DNA from 3 places in the Arthrobacter sp. SLBN-53 genome. Region 1 is predicted to be linked to each of the others. Evidence: predicted binding sites of a transcription regulator. Region 1 holds the regulator's gene; each other region holds the start of a gene.
What was found. The regulator LexA, encoded in region 1, represses DNA repair genes until DNA is damaged. The targets are predictions, from matches to a motif close to TCGAACANNTGTTCGA.

Region 1 (5,282 bases):
ATCTCACGCTCGAAATCGTCGGCAGAGGAGAACGATCGGTATACCGAGGCGAAGCGCAGATAGGCAACTTCGTCGAGGTCACGCAGCGGCCCCAGGATGGCCAACCCGACCTCGTTACTGGGGATCTCCGGCGAGCCTGCGGCCCGCACGGCGTCTTCGACCTGTTGGGCAAGCAGATTGAGCGCATCGTCGTCGACCTGGCGGCCCTGGCATGCCCGTCGCACGCCCTTGATGACCTTTTCCCTGCTGAACGGCTCAGTGACGCCGCTGCGCTTGACGACTGCCAGCACCGCGGTCTCGACGGTGGTGAAGCGCCTGCCGCACTCAGGGCAGGACCGCCGCCGCCGGATCGCCTGGCCCTCGTCGGTCTCACGGGAATCGACGACACGCGAATCGGGGTGACGACAGAACGGACAGTGCATTCCCGCTCCTTCGCCGCACCACAGCTGCACCAGATTTGACGCTTCCGAGCGTACCTGCATGGTGCGGATACGGTGCGACCCCGTGCCGGTGCGCACGATCTCAGCCGATCGGTGCGATGAGGGTCTGCCCGGTCCGCAGGGTGCCGGATTCCAGCTTGTTCAGTTCGCGGATGCGCTCGACGACGGAGTCGGCAGGCACGTCGGGGGCGACCCGCGCCGCGATGCTCTGCAAGGTCTCACCGGTCTGCACCTCCACGACCGACAACCTGGTGGGCACCTCGACGGGTTGCTCCGTCGCGGAAACGCCGAGGTTGGCCACGAATCCCAGCCATAGCGTGAATGCGCCGGCCAGCAGCGCCAGCAGCACGGTCGCGGCCGGGGTGATCGGCCTGCGGTGCGAGGCACGCGACATCAGCACCCCCGTGCCGCGATGACCGATCGGCGCACCGCCGGGACGACGATCCTGCGGCCGCCGACGCCGCCGCACCACGACATCGCGAGGCAAGGGCCACACCTCGGCCTCCGACGGGGTGCGCCGCAGAACTTCCTGCCGCCGGGTGGCGCCGGACGTCCGGCGCTCACGCACATCGCTACGTGCTTCCAGAATCGTCATGTGCCTGCCTCCTTGAGGTGTGTTCGCTTCTTTGTTCGAACTGTAGTCGATCATCTGTTCGAACGATAGAACACGTGATCGAACTGTTAGCGAACGATATCGACACCCACCGACAAGCGGACGGTCGCGAATCCGCGGACGGAACTCAGCTCAATTCAATTGCCCACAATTGAATTGACCGCTACAGTTGTGGTCATGACCGCCGGACGCCTCGACGAACAGCTGTGCTTCGCGCTGTACTCGGCTTCGCGCCTGATGACCGCGGCCTATCGGCCGCTCCTGGCGGAACTGGGCATCACCTACCCCCAGTACCTCGTCCTACTGGCCCTCTGGGAGGACGACCCCAGCACCGTCGGAAACCTGGGCCGGCGGCTGCACCTGGACTCCGGCACCCTCTCACCGTTGATCAAACGCCTGGAGAGCACCGGCCTGGTGGTGCGTCACCGCGCGACCGCCGACGAACGTCGCGTCGAGGTCGCACTCACCCCCGCCGGGCGCGCCCTCGAAGAACGTGCCGCCTGCATTCCACAGCGCCTGCTGGCCGCCACCGATGCCCGACCCGAGGAGGTCGGCGCGCTACGCGACGCCCTCCGCGGACTTGTCGACCAGCTCAGCTCACCGCACTGACCGAAAACGACGAAAGGAACACCCACCGATGAAGAAGCTTTACACCGCCGAGGCCCTGGCCACCGGCGAGGGACGTGACGGACACGGCCGCACCTCCGACGGGAAAGTCGATGTCGCACTGAGTATGCCCAAGGAGATGGGCGGTTCCGGCACCGGCACCAATCCCGAGCAACTGTTCGCCGTCGGTTACGCGGCGTGCTTCCACTCCGCACTCCGACTGGTCGCCCGCGAACACAAGGCCGATGTCACCGACTCCGCCGTCGGCGCCCGGGTGACACTGGGGGCCGCCGAGGACGGCGCGTTCGGTCTTGCCGTCGAGCTGGAGATCGTGCTGCCCAATGTGAACCATGACACCGCCACCGAGCTCGCCGAGGCCGCACACCGGGTGTGCCCCTACTCCAACGCCACCCGTGGCAACATCGAGGTGACCCTGACCGTGACCGATGAGTGAGCTCGGCTGATCGCGCCGCAATGACGCCGCAGACACGCCCTGTCGGGCCGCGACACGCCTCGAACACATGTTTGATTATCGGGGCGGCTGCGACTACATTCGGCGACATGAGCGACAGCAGCGACACCCCTGAGGCACGCTCCAGCCTGACCGAGCGTCAGCGCACCATCCTGGAGGTCATCCGCTCGTCGGTGACCACCCGCGGTTACCCACCGAGCATCCGGGAGATCGGGGACGCGGTGGGGTTGACCTCCACGTCCTCGGTCGCCCACCAGCTGCGCACCCTGGAGCGCAAGGGCTATCTGCGGCGCGATCCCAACCGCCCCCGCGCGGTCGACGTGCGCGGTGCCGACGAGGTGATCACCCCGATCGTGGCCACCGACGTCGCGGGCTCCGATGCGCTACCGGAACCGACCTTCGTCCCGGTGCTCGGCAGAATCGCGGCGGGTGGGCCGATCCTGGCCGAGGAGGCCGTGGAGGATGTGTTCCCGCTGCCCAAGGAGCTGGTCGGCGAGGGATCGCTGTTCCTGCTGAAGGTGGTCGGCGAATCCATGGTCGACGCGGCCATCTGCGACGGCGACTGGGTGGTCGTGCGCCAGCAGAACGTCGCCGACAACGGCGATATCGTCGCGGCCATGATCGACGGCGAAGCCACGGTCAAGACCTTCAAGCGGACCAAGGGTCAGGTGTGGCTGATGCCGCACAACCCGGCGTTCGAACCCATCGACGGTAACGACGCCGTGGTGCTCGGCAAGGTCGTCACCGTGATCCGCAAGGTGTGATCGGTCGGCGTCTGACCGGTCGGCGTCTGATCAATCGGCGCGGATGAATCCGTTCGCGCGCGCGAATTCCTCACTGGAGAACCAGATCTCGGCCTCGGTATCGCGGTAACCGCGGCTACCGGGCGCCCAGTAGAGACCGGTCTTGGTATCGGCCTTGATGGGGTAACCCTCCGGGGCGCGGTAGCGATCGGTGGTCGCCAGTCGCATCGAGGTCCAACCGGCGTCATCGTCATCATCGTCCCCGCCGGCGGCAGCGTGACGTCCGCCCGTCACCTCGGGTTCCGGGGCGGTCAGGTCCGGCTCGGGTTCGAGCACCGGTGCACCGACAACACGGGCACCGAAGTCCGAGTCCGCATAATCCGAGTCGGCGAAATCAGACGCCGCATAATCCGAGTCGGCGAAATCAGACTCGGCGAAGACGGACTCAACCGGCTGCGGTGTGGGCGTCTCGATCCGGGTCGGGGCGGTGTCGACGTCATCTTCGTCGTCGTCGAACCGCAGCAGTTCTTCCGGCCGGTCGGTGTCGGCACCACGATCGGCGAACGGGTCGACGCCGAGGCCATCGGCATCCGCATCATCGCCGGCCCGGGGGTCGTGGCCGGCACCGGTGTCGATCGGATCGACCGTGAAGGAGCCCGCTGACCCGACCGGCGACAGTGATGCCCACGGATCCTGCGGCGGCGGACCATAGCCGCTGTCGCGATCCTCGGCCCGGTCATCGTTTTGGTGATCGTCTTGGTAATCGTCTTGGTGATCGTTCTGGCCATAGCCGTAGTAGCCACGGTCATCACGGTCATACGGATCGTCGTCGAGGTCGTCGTCGAACCGGTCCTCGTCACCGGACCGCCGGTTGCGCAAGACCGCCACGGCGATCACGGCGATCAGACCCACCACCGGGATGAGGCCCAGCAGCCACCACCAGCGCCAGGTGTACCACTTGTCGCCGCTGTCGCCGCCGCCGTTCGCCTGCGGGCCATCGGCCGGCGCTTGCGGGGAATCAGCCCCGGGAACCTGCAGGCCCGCCAGCTGCGACTGCAAGCCCGCGGGCTCCGTGCTGAACCGGTTGGCCGCCTTGTCCCACGAGATGGATCCACCGTTGAACTGTTGGTTGATCACGCCGCCGTTGTCGGTCTGATCGCTCTTGGGTGCGCCGAGTTCGCCGGTCGCGCCACCCAACTTCTCCCAGGCGGCATTCATGGCCCCACGGACGATCACCGCACCGAAGTCGGGGGTCCAGAAGATGACCGGCTTGTCCTCGGCGGCGAAGGGCACCACCGCGCTCTGCGGAGCCAGCCCGCCATCCGCCTCGCTGGCGGTGGGGAACCCGAGATCCCCGGTCGGCCCACCGACACTCTCGTACTTGGCCAGGATCTGCCCGGTCACCACGTTGGCACCGGTCTGCGGGCTGTAGAAGATCTTGCCGCCGGCATAGTTCTGGCCGACGCCGTCGGCGCCGATCGCATACTGGGCCCCGTCTTCGGCACCGAGCGGCCCCAGTTCGCCGCCGGCGGCCCGACGTGCCGCGGCGATGGCCGATGCCGCGTCCGAGGGCACCTGTACCGCCCCGAGTTGGGCGGCCAGCTCTGGTGGCGTGGTGGTGAAGGCGCGCGTCTTGCGATCCCACGAGATCTGGCCGCCGGTGAACTTCTGTGAGACGACGTCACCGTCGATGGTCTCGTCATCGGCAGGCACACCGAGCACGCCCGCCGATCCGCCAAGGGCGTCCCAGGCGCTGTTGATGGCACCGCGCACCACCCGCGCACCGGTGCTGGGGGTCCAGAAGATCACCGGGTTGTCGGGCGCGTTGAATGTCACGTTGCGGCTGTCGGCCGCCCGTCCGGGCCCCTCGTCGATGGTCGGGAATCCCAGGTCACCGGTCGGACCACCCTGGGATTCGTACTTCTCCAGGATGGCGCCGGACATGATGTGCGCGCCGGTCTGCGGGGTGAAGAAGATCTTGCCGCCGGCGAAGTTCTGGCCGAAGCCCGGGCCGGCCGGGTACACGCCGCCGTCCTTGGGACCGAGTGGCCCCTCCGCACCGCCGCCGGCGGTCTCCCACGCGACGGTGATTGCCGCATCGGCATCGCCTTCCGGCGTCGCCGACGCCTGCGGTGCCAGCAGCACCGTCGCGGCCATCAGCCCGGCACTTACCAGCACTGCTGCCGCCCGTCCGGCAAAGCTGCCGAGTCGGGTTCGCTGCCTGGTCATTCGGTCCTCCCGGAAGTCGTGCAAAACCCCACGAAAGTATCGTGTTCGTCAACTCTGCGACAGTTGTCGGCGAACTCGTGGGATATCGCCACCTGCGGCGACGGCGTGTCGGACCTGCTAGACCCCCAGACTGCGACCGATGATCTCCTTCATGATTTCGGTGGTGCCGCCGTAAATCG
Region 2 (5,282 bases), 2.5 Mb from region 1:
CGAAGCGGGACTTGATCCGGGCCAGCTGTGGGCCCGCCTCGTCCCGGTGGGACAGGTACTGGTGGGCAATGCCGCCGAGTGCGGAGATCTCATCGAAGTCCGCTTCGGTCGCGGTGCTGTAGAACAGCACGTTGCCGGTTGCGGCTCCGGTCCACAGATAGGCGTGCGTGGTCAGTCCGGGGAACGGGTTGTCGACCCGGGTTTCCCATAGGTCGCTGCGGATCTGGCGCATGATGGATTCTCCTGGTGATTCATCGTGTGGATGGGCACCAGCCTGCAACCTGAACGATGGTTGAGGTCAACCCAATCCTGGCACGATGTCCGCGAGGCGGAAGCGTGTCGGAACCTCGAGTTGCTCGAAGGTGCACGACCGCGGATCACGGTCCGGGCGCCACCTAACGAACTGGGCAGTGTGGCGAAAGCGCTTCCCCTCCATGTGGTCGTACTTTGCCTCGACCACCCGCTCGGGTCGCAACGGGGTGAATGACAGGCTCTTGTCCGGGTTCCAGCGCGAATTCGCGGTACGGCGGACTGTCGGCTCGACCGGGACATGCGCCGCCCAATTCCACGGGTGCTCTTCGAAAGTGGTCACCAGTGGCTGCAACTCCTGGAACAACTCGCGGCGGCGCGCCATGGTGAACGCCCCGATGACTCCGACCGAGGCCAGCGAACCATCTTCGTCGTAGAGGCCGAGCATCAGCGAACCGATGGCGTCATCGCCCGACTTGTGCAATCGATATCCGGCCACCACGCAGTCCGCCGTGCGAGCGTGCTTGACCTTGAACATGACTCGCTTGTCGGGTTGGTAGACGCCGTCGAGCGGCTTGGCGATCAACCCGTCCAACCCGGCGCCCTCGAAGTCGGTGAACCAGCGAGCCGCGGTGCCTTCATCGGTGGTCGCCGGGGTGAGATGGAAGGTGGGTCCGCGATCGGTCAGCGCCGCGGTCAGTGCCGATCGTCGCCTGCTGAAGGCCTGCCCGGTCAGGTCATCGTCACCGAGCGCGAGCAGGTCGAAGGCGATGAACGCTGCCGGGGTCTCGGTAGCCAGCTTGGTCACCCGCGACGCCGCGGGATGCAGCCGCAACTGTAGCGCCTCGAAATCGAGCCCCGCGTCGCCGGCGATGACGATCTCACCGTCGACCACGCACCGCGGCGGCAACTCTGCGCGGGCCGCGGCGACGAGTTCGGGGAAGTAGCGCGTCAGCGGCCGCTCGTTGCGGCTACCCAGCTCCACCTCGTCGCCGTCGCGGAACAGGATGGACCGGAAGCCGTCCCATTTCGGTTCATATGATGCACCGGGCGGTATCTCCCGCACGGGTTTGGCCAGCATCGGCGACACCGGTGGCATGACGGGAAGTCTCATCGTCGTCGACGATAGACCTCGTGGTGGATACCACTTGCCTGACAGCCACATTCGGCGTAATGTCGAACATAAGTTCGAATGCGTCGCGGCTCTCGATCCTCGGATCTGGTGAGCCGCAGACCGCGACTCCGGTCGCCGCGGGGTTCGACGGTCCCTGTCCGGGGGATCGTGCGGGCTGTGCTTGTGGGGTGGTGCCCCTTGGTGGGTGCTGTGGGGGGAAGTCGGTATCCGTTATGGACGCCAGCTGTCTTGATGCGTTTGTCGACGCGTTGATCGATGATCTTGTTCCGGTGTCATCGGAGGGTGATGTGGGGCCGGTTTTGGGTCGGTTGGTGGATTGTCCGCGGCCGGTGGTCGATGACGAGGCGTTGTGGGGTGTGTTGGCTGCCGCGGTGTCGGCGCGGAATCTGTTGGACTTTGTGATCGCCTCGGCGGTGGTGGCGGCCGAGCGGGCCGGTGTGCCGGGGCGGCGGCACCTGCGCACCGGGGCTGATCTGCTCAAGTTGTTGGGGATGTCCCCGGGTGCGGCGGCCCGGGCGGTACGGGTGGGGCGGATGGCACCTGTGCTGCCTGCATTGGTTTCGGCGCAGCGGTTGGGTGGGATCGGTATCGAGTTCGCCGACGCGGTCGGCAAAGGTGTCACCCATATCGACGCGCGGACGCCGTTGTCGGACGACGATCGGGCGGCGGTGGTGCGTTCGTTGATGGTGCAGACCTCCCCGGCGGAGGTGGCGGCCAAAGCCCGGACGATCGGCATCGACCGAGTCGCCGCGCTGCCGGTCGAGCAGCGGGCGGTGCCGGTCGCCGAAGACACCACGCTCAATGAGATGACGTTGGTGCAGAACGCCGAGGGCCGGTTCGAGGCCACCCTGGATCTGGACGTGACGACTGGGGAAGTGCTGTGTGCGGCGTTGGATCCGTTGTGCCGACCGGTCCCGCTACCCGACGGCTCCCCAGACCCCCGGCCGATCAACACCCGCCGAGCAGACGCGATCGGGCAGGTGCTGCGCACCTATTTGTCGCAGTCGAGGCGTCCGATGTCCGGTGGCGTACTCCCGCACGTCACCCTGATCCGACCGGTGGCCCCGGGCGTGAGTGGGGAGGTGGTGGATCGGTTGGGGTTCGGTGGACCGGTCAGCAGGGTGACCGCGGAGCTGATTGCCTGTGATGCGACGTTGACGTCGGTGATCGTAGACCACTCGGAGGTGCCGTTGGATGTCGGGCGCGCGGAAAAGCTGTTCACCCCGGCGATCCGTAAAGCGCTGGCCGTCCGCGATGGTGGGTGTGCCCATCCCGGGTGTGGGCGGCCGGTGTCGTGGTGCGATGCCCACCACATCCAACCCTGGAGTGCCGGGGGTGCAACGAGTGTGGACAACGGGGTGCTGCTGTGCCGGTTGCACCACAGCTTGATCCATCACGGTGGCTGGCAGGTCTACCTCGGCCGCGATCGGCACCCCTGGTTCATCCCACCCCACACACCAGAAGAACCCGCGCCGGAGCCACTGCGCTCTCACGCCCGCCGCACCATGACCGACCTACCCACCGCCGCATAACCCCAAGGCACCCCAAAGAACCAGCGCACCTTGACAACTGAACAGAGAAAGCCGCGTCCTGGCCGGTGGACCCTGGCTAGCCCCGCTGCAACTCCGCACGGATGATGTCGACAAAGTTGTCGACATCTTCGGTGGTGGTGTCCCAAGCGGTCATCCAGCGCACCTCGCCGCGGGCCCGGTCCCAGTCGTAGAAACGCACCCGGTCGCGAATGCGGTCGGCGGCGTCGTTCGGGATCGAGGCGAAGATTGCGTTGGCCTCGGTGGTCTGGGTGAAGGTGAGTCCGGGAGGCGGGTCGGCCTCCAGGGCGGTCCGCAGTCGGGCTGCCATCGCATTGGCATGCCGGGCGCTGCGCAGGCCCAAATCGTCGTCGAACAGGCTCAGTAGCTGTGCCGAGGCGAATCGCATCTTGCTCGACAGCTGCATCGTCAGCTTGCGCAGGTACACCAACCCCGAGACGCGGTCGGGGTCCAGCACCACCACTGCCTCGGCGGCCAACAGCCCGTTCTTGGTGCCGCCCAGACTGACCACGTCGACGCCGGCATCGGTGGTGAACTCCCGGAACGGGACGTCGAGGGCGGCGGCGGCATTCCACAGCCGCGCCCCGTCCGCATGCACCGACATCCCGTGGGAGTGGGCGAAATCGGCGATGGCGCGCACCTCGTCCGGGATGTACAGCGTGCCCATCTCGGTGGACTGGGTGATGCTGACGGCCAGGGGCTGGGCCCGGTGCTCGTCGCCCCAGCCGTAGGCCTCCCGGGCGATCAGGTCGGGGGTCAACTTACCGTCCGTGGTGGGCACCGTCAGAAGCTTGTGGCCCATCACCCGTTCCGGGGCGCCGCCCTCGTCGGTGTTGATATGGGCGGTATGTGCGGTGATCACGGCACCCCAGCGCGGCAGCAGGCCGGTCAGCGCCACCACATTGGCGCCGGTTCCGTTGAACACAGGGAAGGTCTCGGCTGCTGCACCGAAGTGGGCGCGGATGACCTCCTGGAGCCGGGCGGTGTAGGCGTCCTGGCCGTAGGCGATCTCGTGTCCGCCGTTGGCCGCGGTGATCGCGGCGACGACCTCAGGATGCACGCCCGCATAGTTGTCGCTGGCGAAACCGCGCCGACCGGGATCGTGAAGTGTGGTGATGGGCACGGGGTCCATCCTCCCAGCGGTCGCGGCCGGCCCGCCGCGTAGCCGATACATTGCTTCCATGGTGCTCGCGGCCGAAGAAGAGGCGATCGTCGAAACCGTCCGAGAGTTCGTCGACAAGCAGGTCAGGCCGGTGGTTCGTGAACTAGAGCACGCCAACGCCTACCCCGAGGACCTCATCGAGACGATGAAGGAGATCGGGATCTTCGGGCTTGCCATCCCGGAGCCCTACGGGTTCGGCGCGGTGTCCATGCCCTGCTATGTGCGGGTCGCCGAGGAACTGGCGCGGGGCTGGATGAGCCTGGCCGGTGCGATGGGCGGCCACACCGTGGTGTCCAAACTGATTCTCCTGTTCGGCACCGAGGATCAGAAGCAGCTGTATCTGCCCCGAATGGCCACCGGTGAGTTGCGGGCCACGATGGCGCTCACCGAGCCCGGTGGCGGCTCGGACCTGCAAGCCATGCGCACGGTGGCCCGACGCGACGGCGAGGACTATCTGATCAACGGATCCAAGACCTGGATCTCGAATGCGCGGCGCTCGGATCTGATCGCGCTGCTGTGCAAGACGGATCCGGATGCCGACCCGGCGCACAGGGGCGTGTCCATCCTGCTGGTGGAGAAGGTGCCGGGATTCACGATCTCCAAAGACCTACCCAAGCTCGGCTACAAGGGTGTCGAGGCGTGCGAGCTGAATTTCGCCGATGCGCGCGTTCCCTGCACCGCGCTGTTGGGCTCGGATGAAGGTGAGGGCTTCGCACAGATGATGAAAGGCCTTGAGGTGGGCCGACTTCAGGTGGCGGCACGCGCGACCGGTGTCGCACGGGCGGCTTTCGACGATGCCCTGCGCTACGCGCAGGACCGGGAGAGCTTCGGTAAACCGATCTGGGAGCATCAGGCCGTCGGCAACATGCTCGCCGAGATGGGGACCAAGCTGGCCGCGGCGCGGGCGCTGTTGCTGTCGGCGGCAGAGAAATTCGACTCGGGACAACGGGTCGATATGGAGGCCGGCATGGCGAAGCTGTTCTGCTCGGAGGCTGCCATGCAGATCGCTCTGGACGCTGTGCGAATACACGGTGGTTACGGGTACTCGACCGAATACGACGTGGAGCGCTATCTGCGGGATGCCCCGTTGATGATCGTGGGGGAGGGCACCAACGAGATCCAGAAGGGTGTCATCGCAAAGCAACTTGTCAGGCGCGGTGGACTGAGCATGTGAGCCGGATCGATC
Region 3 (5,282 bases), 1.7 Mb from region 1:
CAGTGTAGTTTTCGTGAATGGATATCGATCCGCGCCGACTGCGCTATCTACTGGCGGTGGCCCGCGAGGGCGGCGTCCTCGCCGCGGCCGATGACTTGCAGATGACGCCGTCGGCGGTGTCGCAGCAGATCACCCGATTGGAACGCGAGACAGACCGCGTGCTGATCACCCGCACCACCAACGGTTCGGCGCTCACCCACGAGGGCCAGATCCTGGCCGAGGCCGCCCAGCAGATCGAACGCGCGCTGGCCGAGGCACAGCTGCAACTGGAGCGTGGCGAAGCCGAGATCCACGGCACCATGCGCCTCGGCGGATTTCAGAGCTTCCTGTCGGTCGTGATCGCGCCGATGCTGCCGGAGTGGCGCCATCAATTGCCCGGCATCCGTTTCGAGGTCGTCGAGGCAGACCAGGAGCCGCTGATGCGCGCGCTCAAGGATGGCGAATTGGACGCTGCCATAGTCGAACTGGATTCCGCGGATATCCCGCGGCGGCCGCCGGCCGGCATCGTCGAGGTACCCCTGCTCGACGAACCGTGGAAGCTGGCGGTGCCGGCAGGCACCCTGGCCACCGATGTCACCGAGCTGGGCCGCCTTCCGCTGCCATGGGTCGGCGTCGAACCATCGTCGGCGACGGCCAGGGCGGCCGCGCGGCTGAGCCGCTCCATCGGACTGGATCAGCCCATCGTGCATCGCTACTTCGGCACCCAGACCGCTTTGGCGCTGGTGGCCGCCGGCGAGGGCATGACGTTGATCCCGATGCTCGCGCTGCGCGGAATGCCGCAAGACGGCGTGGAGACGGTCGACGTGCCCGGCCTGGGGACCCGCCGCGTGGTGCTGCGCAGCTACGCACGCGGCAAGCACGCGAGCGCGGTGCTCGATGCAGTCCTCGCCCTCATCCACGAGGCGGTGTTGAACATCACCGCCGACGAGGCGGCGCAGACATCCTGATACCTCGGACCGGGTTTCGCTGTGTAGTTGTCAAGGTGCGCTTCAGCTTTGGGGCCTCGGGGCTTTGGGGCGTTGGGGTTATGCGGCGGTGGGTAGGTCGGTCATGGTGCGGCGGGTGTGGGAGCGCAGGTGTGCCGGCTCGCGTTCACCGGGTGTGTGGGGTGGGATGAACCAGGGGTGCCGGTCGCGGCCGAGGTAGACCTGCCAGCCACCGTGATGGATGAGACTGTGGTGCAGCCGGCACAGCAGCACCCCGTTGTCCACACTGGTTGTGCCCCCGGCACTCCAGGGTTGGATGTGGTGGGCATCGCACCACGACACCGGCCGCCCACACCCGGGATGGGCGCACCCACCGTCACGGACGGCCAGCGCTTTACGGATCGCGGGGGTGAACAACCGCTGGGCGCGCCCGACATCCAACGGCACCCCGGCGTGGTCGACGATCACCGACGTCAACGTCGCATCACAGCCGATCAGCTCCGCGGTCGCCGCGGAGACCGGTCCACCGAACCCCAACCGATCCACCACCTCCCCACTCGCCCCCGGGGCCACCGGTCGGATCAGGGTGACGTGCGGGAGCACCCCACCGGACATCGGACGCCTCGCCTGCGACAGGTAGGTGCGCAGCACCTGCCCCAACGCCTCCGCCCGCCGGGCATCAATGGACCGGGGGTCTGGGGATCCGTCGGGTAGCGGGACCGGTCGGCACAACGGATCCAACGCCGCACACAGCTCTTCCCCGGTCGTCACGTCCAGATCCAGGGTGGCCTCGTACCGGCCCTCAGCGTTCTGCACCAACGTCATCTCATTGAGCGCGGTGTCCTCGGCGACCGGCACCCCCCGCTGCTCGACCGGTGCAAGACTCGCGACACGGTCGATGGCGATCGCCCGGGCCTTGGCGGCCACCTCCGCCGGGGAGGTCTGCACCATCAACGCACGCACCACCGTCGCCCGATCCTCGTCGGACAACGGTGCTCGCGACTCCACGTGCGCGACACCTTTGCCCACGGCGTCGGCGAACTCGATACCGATCCCACCCAACCGCTGCGCGATCGTCAACGCTGGCAACGACGATGCGGCGCGCCCCACCCGTACCGCCCGGGCCGCCGCACCCGGGGCCATGCCCAACAACTTGAGCAGATCAGCCCCGGTGCGTAGGTGCCGCCTCTCCGGCACACCGGCCCGCTCGGCCGCCGCCACCGCCGCGGCGATCACAAAGTCCAACAGATTCCGGGCCGACACCGCCGCAGCCAACACACCCCACAACGCCTCGTCATCGACCACCGGGCGCGGACAATCCACCAACCGACCCAAGCCCGGCCCGACATCACCCTCCGGTGGCACCGGAACAAGATCGTCGATCAGAGCGTCGACAAACGAATCGAGGTAGGTGGCGTCCATGCCGATACCCAGGCTTTCGAGGATTCTGATGGGGCAGGCAAGTTCATCGAAGACTTTGGCAATTGGCTCTGGCGGTCCATCTCGGGACCGTCGAACCCCTCGGCGACAACAGTCGCGGTGCAGGTCCCCCGTGCTGATCGGACCCTGGATGCTTTTACATTCGAACTTATGTTCGATAGTACGCCCGATATGGTTTCTGCGCAAGTGTTATCCCTCGGGACGTCGGTGACGGTTCGGGCGGTCTTGGTGGTGACACTTCGGCCTCGCGGGTGGGCGTCGACGTTTTGCGCCGAGCGCGGCATCTCTCGAAAGTCGTTCTATGAGTTGGGTAAACGCGCTACGCACGATGGGCCGACGGCGTCGCGGCATAAGTAATTCTTAACTGAAGTAAGAATCATTAGTTGTACTGGATAGCCGCCGAGGCTTAGCGTCGAGACCATGGCATCACCGCTGTTCATCGGCTTCCTGACCACCATGGCGCTCATCGCTGCCATCGGCGCGCAGAATGCGTTCGTACTGCGTCAGGGCATCCGCGGCGAGCACGTCGTGCCGGTCATCGCGCTGTGCACCGTCTCGGACCTGATCCTGATCGCCGCGGGGATCGCCGGCATCGGCGCGGTCATCACCGCACACCCCACCGCCGTCACCGTCGTCAAACTCAGCGGTGCCGCCTTCCTCATCGGCTACGGCCTGCTGGCCGCGCGTCGGGCGCTGCGGCCTGCCGGGCTGGCGCCGACCGAACAGACCCCGACGCGGCTCGTCGAGGTGCTGCTCACCGCGGCGGCACTGACGTGGCTCAACCCGCATGTCTATCTCGACACCGTCGTGCTGCTCGGATCGCTGGCCAATGAGCACCACGAGCAGCGCTGGCTTTTCGGCGCGGGTGCCGTCGCCGCGAGCGCGCTGTGGTTCACGAGTCTGGGACTTGGCGCCCGTAAGCTGGCCGGACTCTTCGCCAATCCGGTGACCTGGCGCGCACTCGATATCGTGATCGCGGTGGTCATGATCGGCCTCGGGACATGGATGGCGCTGTCCTGAACAACTATTCGTCGCCGATGACCTGTCAGGCGATACAGCGGAAACCGATATGGGTGGTCGCACTGTCCTGGGACTGAGCGGAACGCGCGGCCGGGCGGTAACGGTGGCAATACTCCGGCGCGCACAGGTGCGAACCACCCTTGAGCGCATGACTGACAGCCGGGTCACCGGACGGTGGCGGCGGGCAGCAACCGTTGTCGATGCCACCGTCGATGCGGTGATGGCGGCCGAAACGCGTCGTGGTCCACTCCCAAACGTTGCCGATCATGTCGACGAGGCCGAAATCATTGGGCGGGAATGTGCCCACCGGAGAGGTTCCCGACCAGCCCAGCGCACCGTCGTTGCGATACGGGAATTGCCCCTGCCAGGTGTTGGCCATCAGCCGACCCTCCGGGCGTACCTGCTCACCCCAGGCATAGGCGGTGGTGGACCCGGCCCGCGCCGCATACTCCCACTGAGCTTCGCTGGGTAGCCGTCGGCCCGCCCAGGTGGCGTAGGCGAAAGCATCGGGGTAGGCAACCTGCACCACGGGGTGGTCCGGGCGGTCATCGTGGGACGAGTCACCGCCGAACGGCCGCCGCCAGCACGCCCCGGGTTCCCAGACCCACCACTGCCGCCAATCCGCGAGGTTCACCGGTCCGGGCGTCGACCGGAAGACGAGGGCACCGGGCACCAGGTCGGCCGCCGGGACGCCCGGGAAGTCGGCCGGATCCAATGGCCGTTCGGCAACCGTGAGATACCCGGTGTCGGAGACGAATTCGGCGAACTGCGCATTGGTCACCGGATGGCGTTCGATCTGGAACGGCTCGACGGTCACGGTGTGGACCGGGGCCTCCTCGGGGTAGAAAGCCGTCGACCCCATTCGGTAGGTGCCACCCGGAAGGGAGACCAATTCGGTCAGCATTGTGTCAGGGTAATCAGCGACGTGCCGCGGGCGCCATCAATCCTGTTTCTGCACAGCACCTTCGGTACCACGTGGCGCCGTCAGGAGCCCCGCCCGGTATGACGGCGGGTGGCGAGACCGGTGGAGATGGTGCAGGGTTGTGTCACGACGCGGCCACGCGCGAATGGCTCGGCACCGGTCGTGACGGAACTCGCAGAATAGACACGGCCGTCAACGGGTACTCCCTGCTCCGGAGCCATGCGCACGCTCGTCAGCGAAGCCGAGCAGCGAGATGTGTCCGACAGAGTTCGACAGAGAAGGAACCACATGCCGGAAACGCTCGATCCGACACCGTCCACGCCGACACAGGAGGTGTGGCCCGGGAAGGCCTATCCGCTCGGGGCGTCATACGACGGCTCCGGGACCAACTTCGCCCTGTTCAGCGAGGTGGCCGAGAAGGTCGAGCTCTGCCTGTTCGACGCCGACGGGAACGAGACCCGCTACCGGCTGCCCGAGGTCGACGGGTTCATCTGGCACGGTTTTCTACCGACCATCGAGCCTGGTCAGCGCTACGGCTATCGGGTACACGGACCGCACGACCCGGACAACGGACACCGCTGCAACCCGAACAAGCTGCTGCTCGACCCCTACGCCAAGGCCATCGACGGCACCTTCCAGTGGGACCAGTCGCTGTTCGGGTACAACTTCGGTGAACCCGACAGCCGCAACGACGAGGACTCGGCCGCCAGCATGCCCAAGTCGGTGGTCATCAACCCGTACTTCGACTGGGGCGTGGACCGCCCACCGCAGCGCGAGTACGCCGACAGCTTCATCTACGAAGCCCACGTCAAAGGATTGACCCAGACACATCCGGACATCCCCGACGCCATTCGTGGCACCTACGCCGCGATCGGGCATCCGGCGATCATCGCCCACCTGCAGTCGCTCGGTGTGACCGCGATCGAGCTGATGCCAGTGCACCATTTCGCCAATGACTCCACGCTGATCGACAA

Region 2: the regulator LexA is predicted to act here: its motif matches at 1,426-1,441, upstream of FBY28_RS11560 (HNH endonuclease signature motif containing protein).
Region 3: the regulator LexA is predicted to act here: its motif matches at 2,509-2,524, upstream of FBY28_RS15415 (HNH endonuclease signature motif containing protein).

What each region holds. Positions count from the first base shown of each region.
Region 1 covers NZ_VFNN01000001.1:4,899,954-4,905,235, reverse strand. The annotation lists gene nrdR (transcriptional regulator NrdR) at 1-422, opposite strand, end outside; gene FBY28_RS23560 (LysM peptidoglycan-binding domain-containing protein) at 523-1,035, opposite strand; gene FBY28_RS23555 (MarR family winged helix-turn-helix transcriptional regulator) at 1,231-1,662, shown strand; gene FBY28_RS23550 (organic hydroperoxide resistance protein) at 1,691-2,113, shown strand; gene lexA (transcriptional repressor LexA) at 2,221-2,895, shown strand; gene FBY28_RS23540 (LGFP repeat-containing protein) at 2,926-5,103, opposite strand; gene FBY28_RS23535 (acyl-CoA dehydrogenase family protein) at 5,221-5,282, opposite strand, start outside.
Region 2 covers NZ_VFNN01000001.1:2,416,324-2,421,605, reverse strand. The annotation lists gene FBY28_RS11570 (MBL fold metallo-hydrolase) at 1-232, opposite strand, end outside; gene FBY28_RS11565 (ATP-dependent DNA ligase) at 299-1,363, opposite strand; gene FBY28_RS11560 (HNH endonuclease signature motif containing protein) at 1,597-2,916, shown strand; gene FBY28_RS11555 (threonine aldolase family protein) at 2,993-4,051, opposite strand; gene FBY28_RS11550 (acyl-CoA dehydrogenase family protein) at 4,116-5,270, shown strand.
Region 3 covers NZ_VFNN01000001.1:3,222,852-3,228,133, reverse strand. The annotation lists gene FBY28_RS15420 (LysR family transcriptional regulator) at 18-947, shown strand; gene FBY28_RS15415 (HNH endonuclease signature motif containing protein) at 1,026-2,348, opposite strand; gene lysE (L-lysine exporter) at 2,787-3,386, shown strand; gene FBY28_RS15400 (formylglycine-generating enzyme family protein) at 3,412-4,290, opposite strand; gene glgX (glycogen debranching protein GlgX) at 4,597-5,282, shown strand, end outside.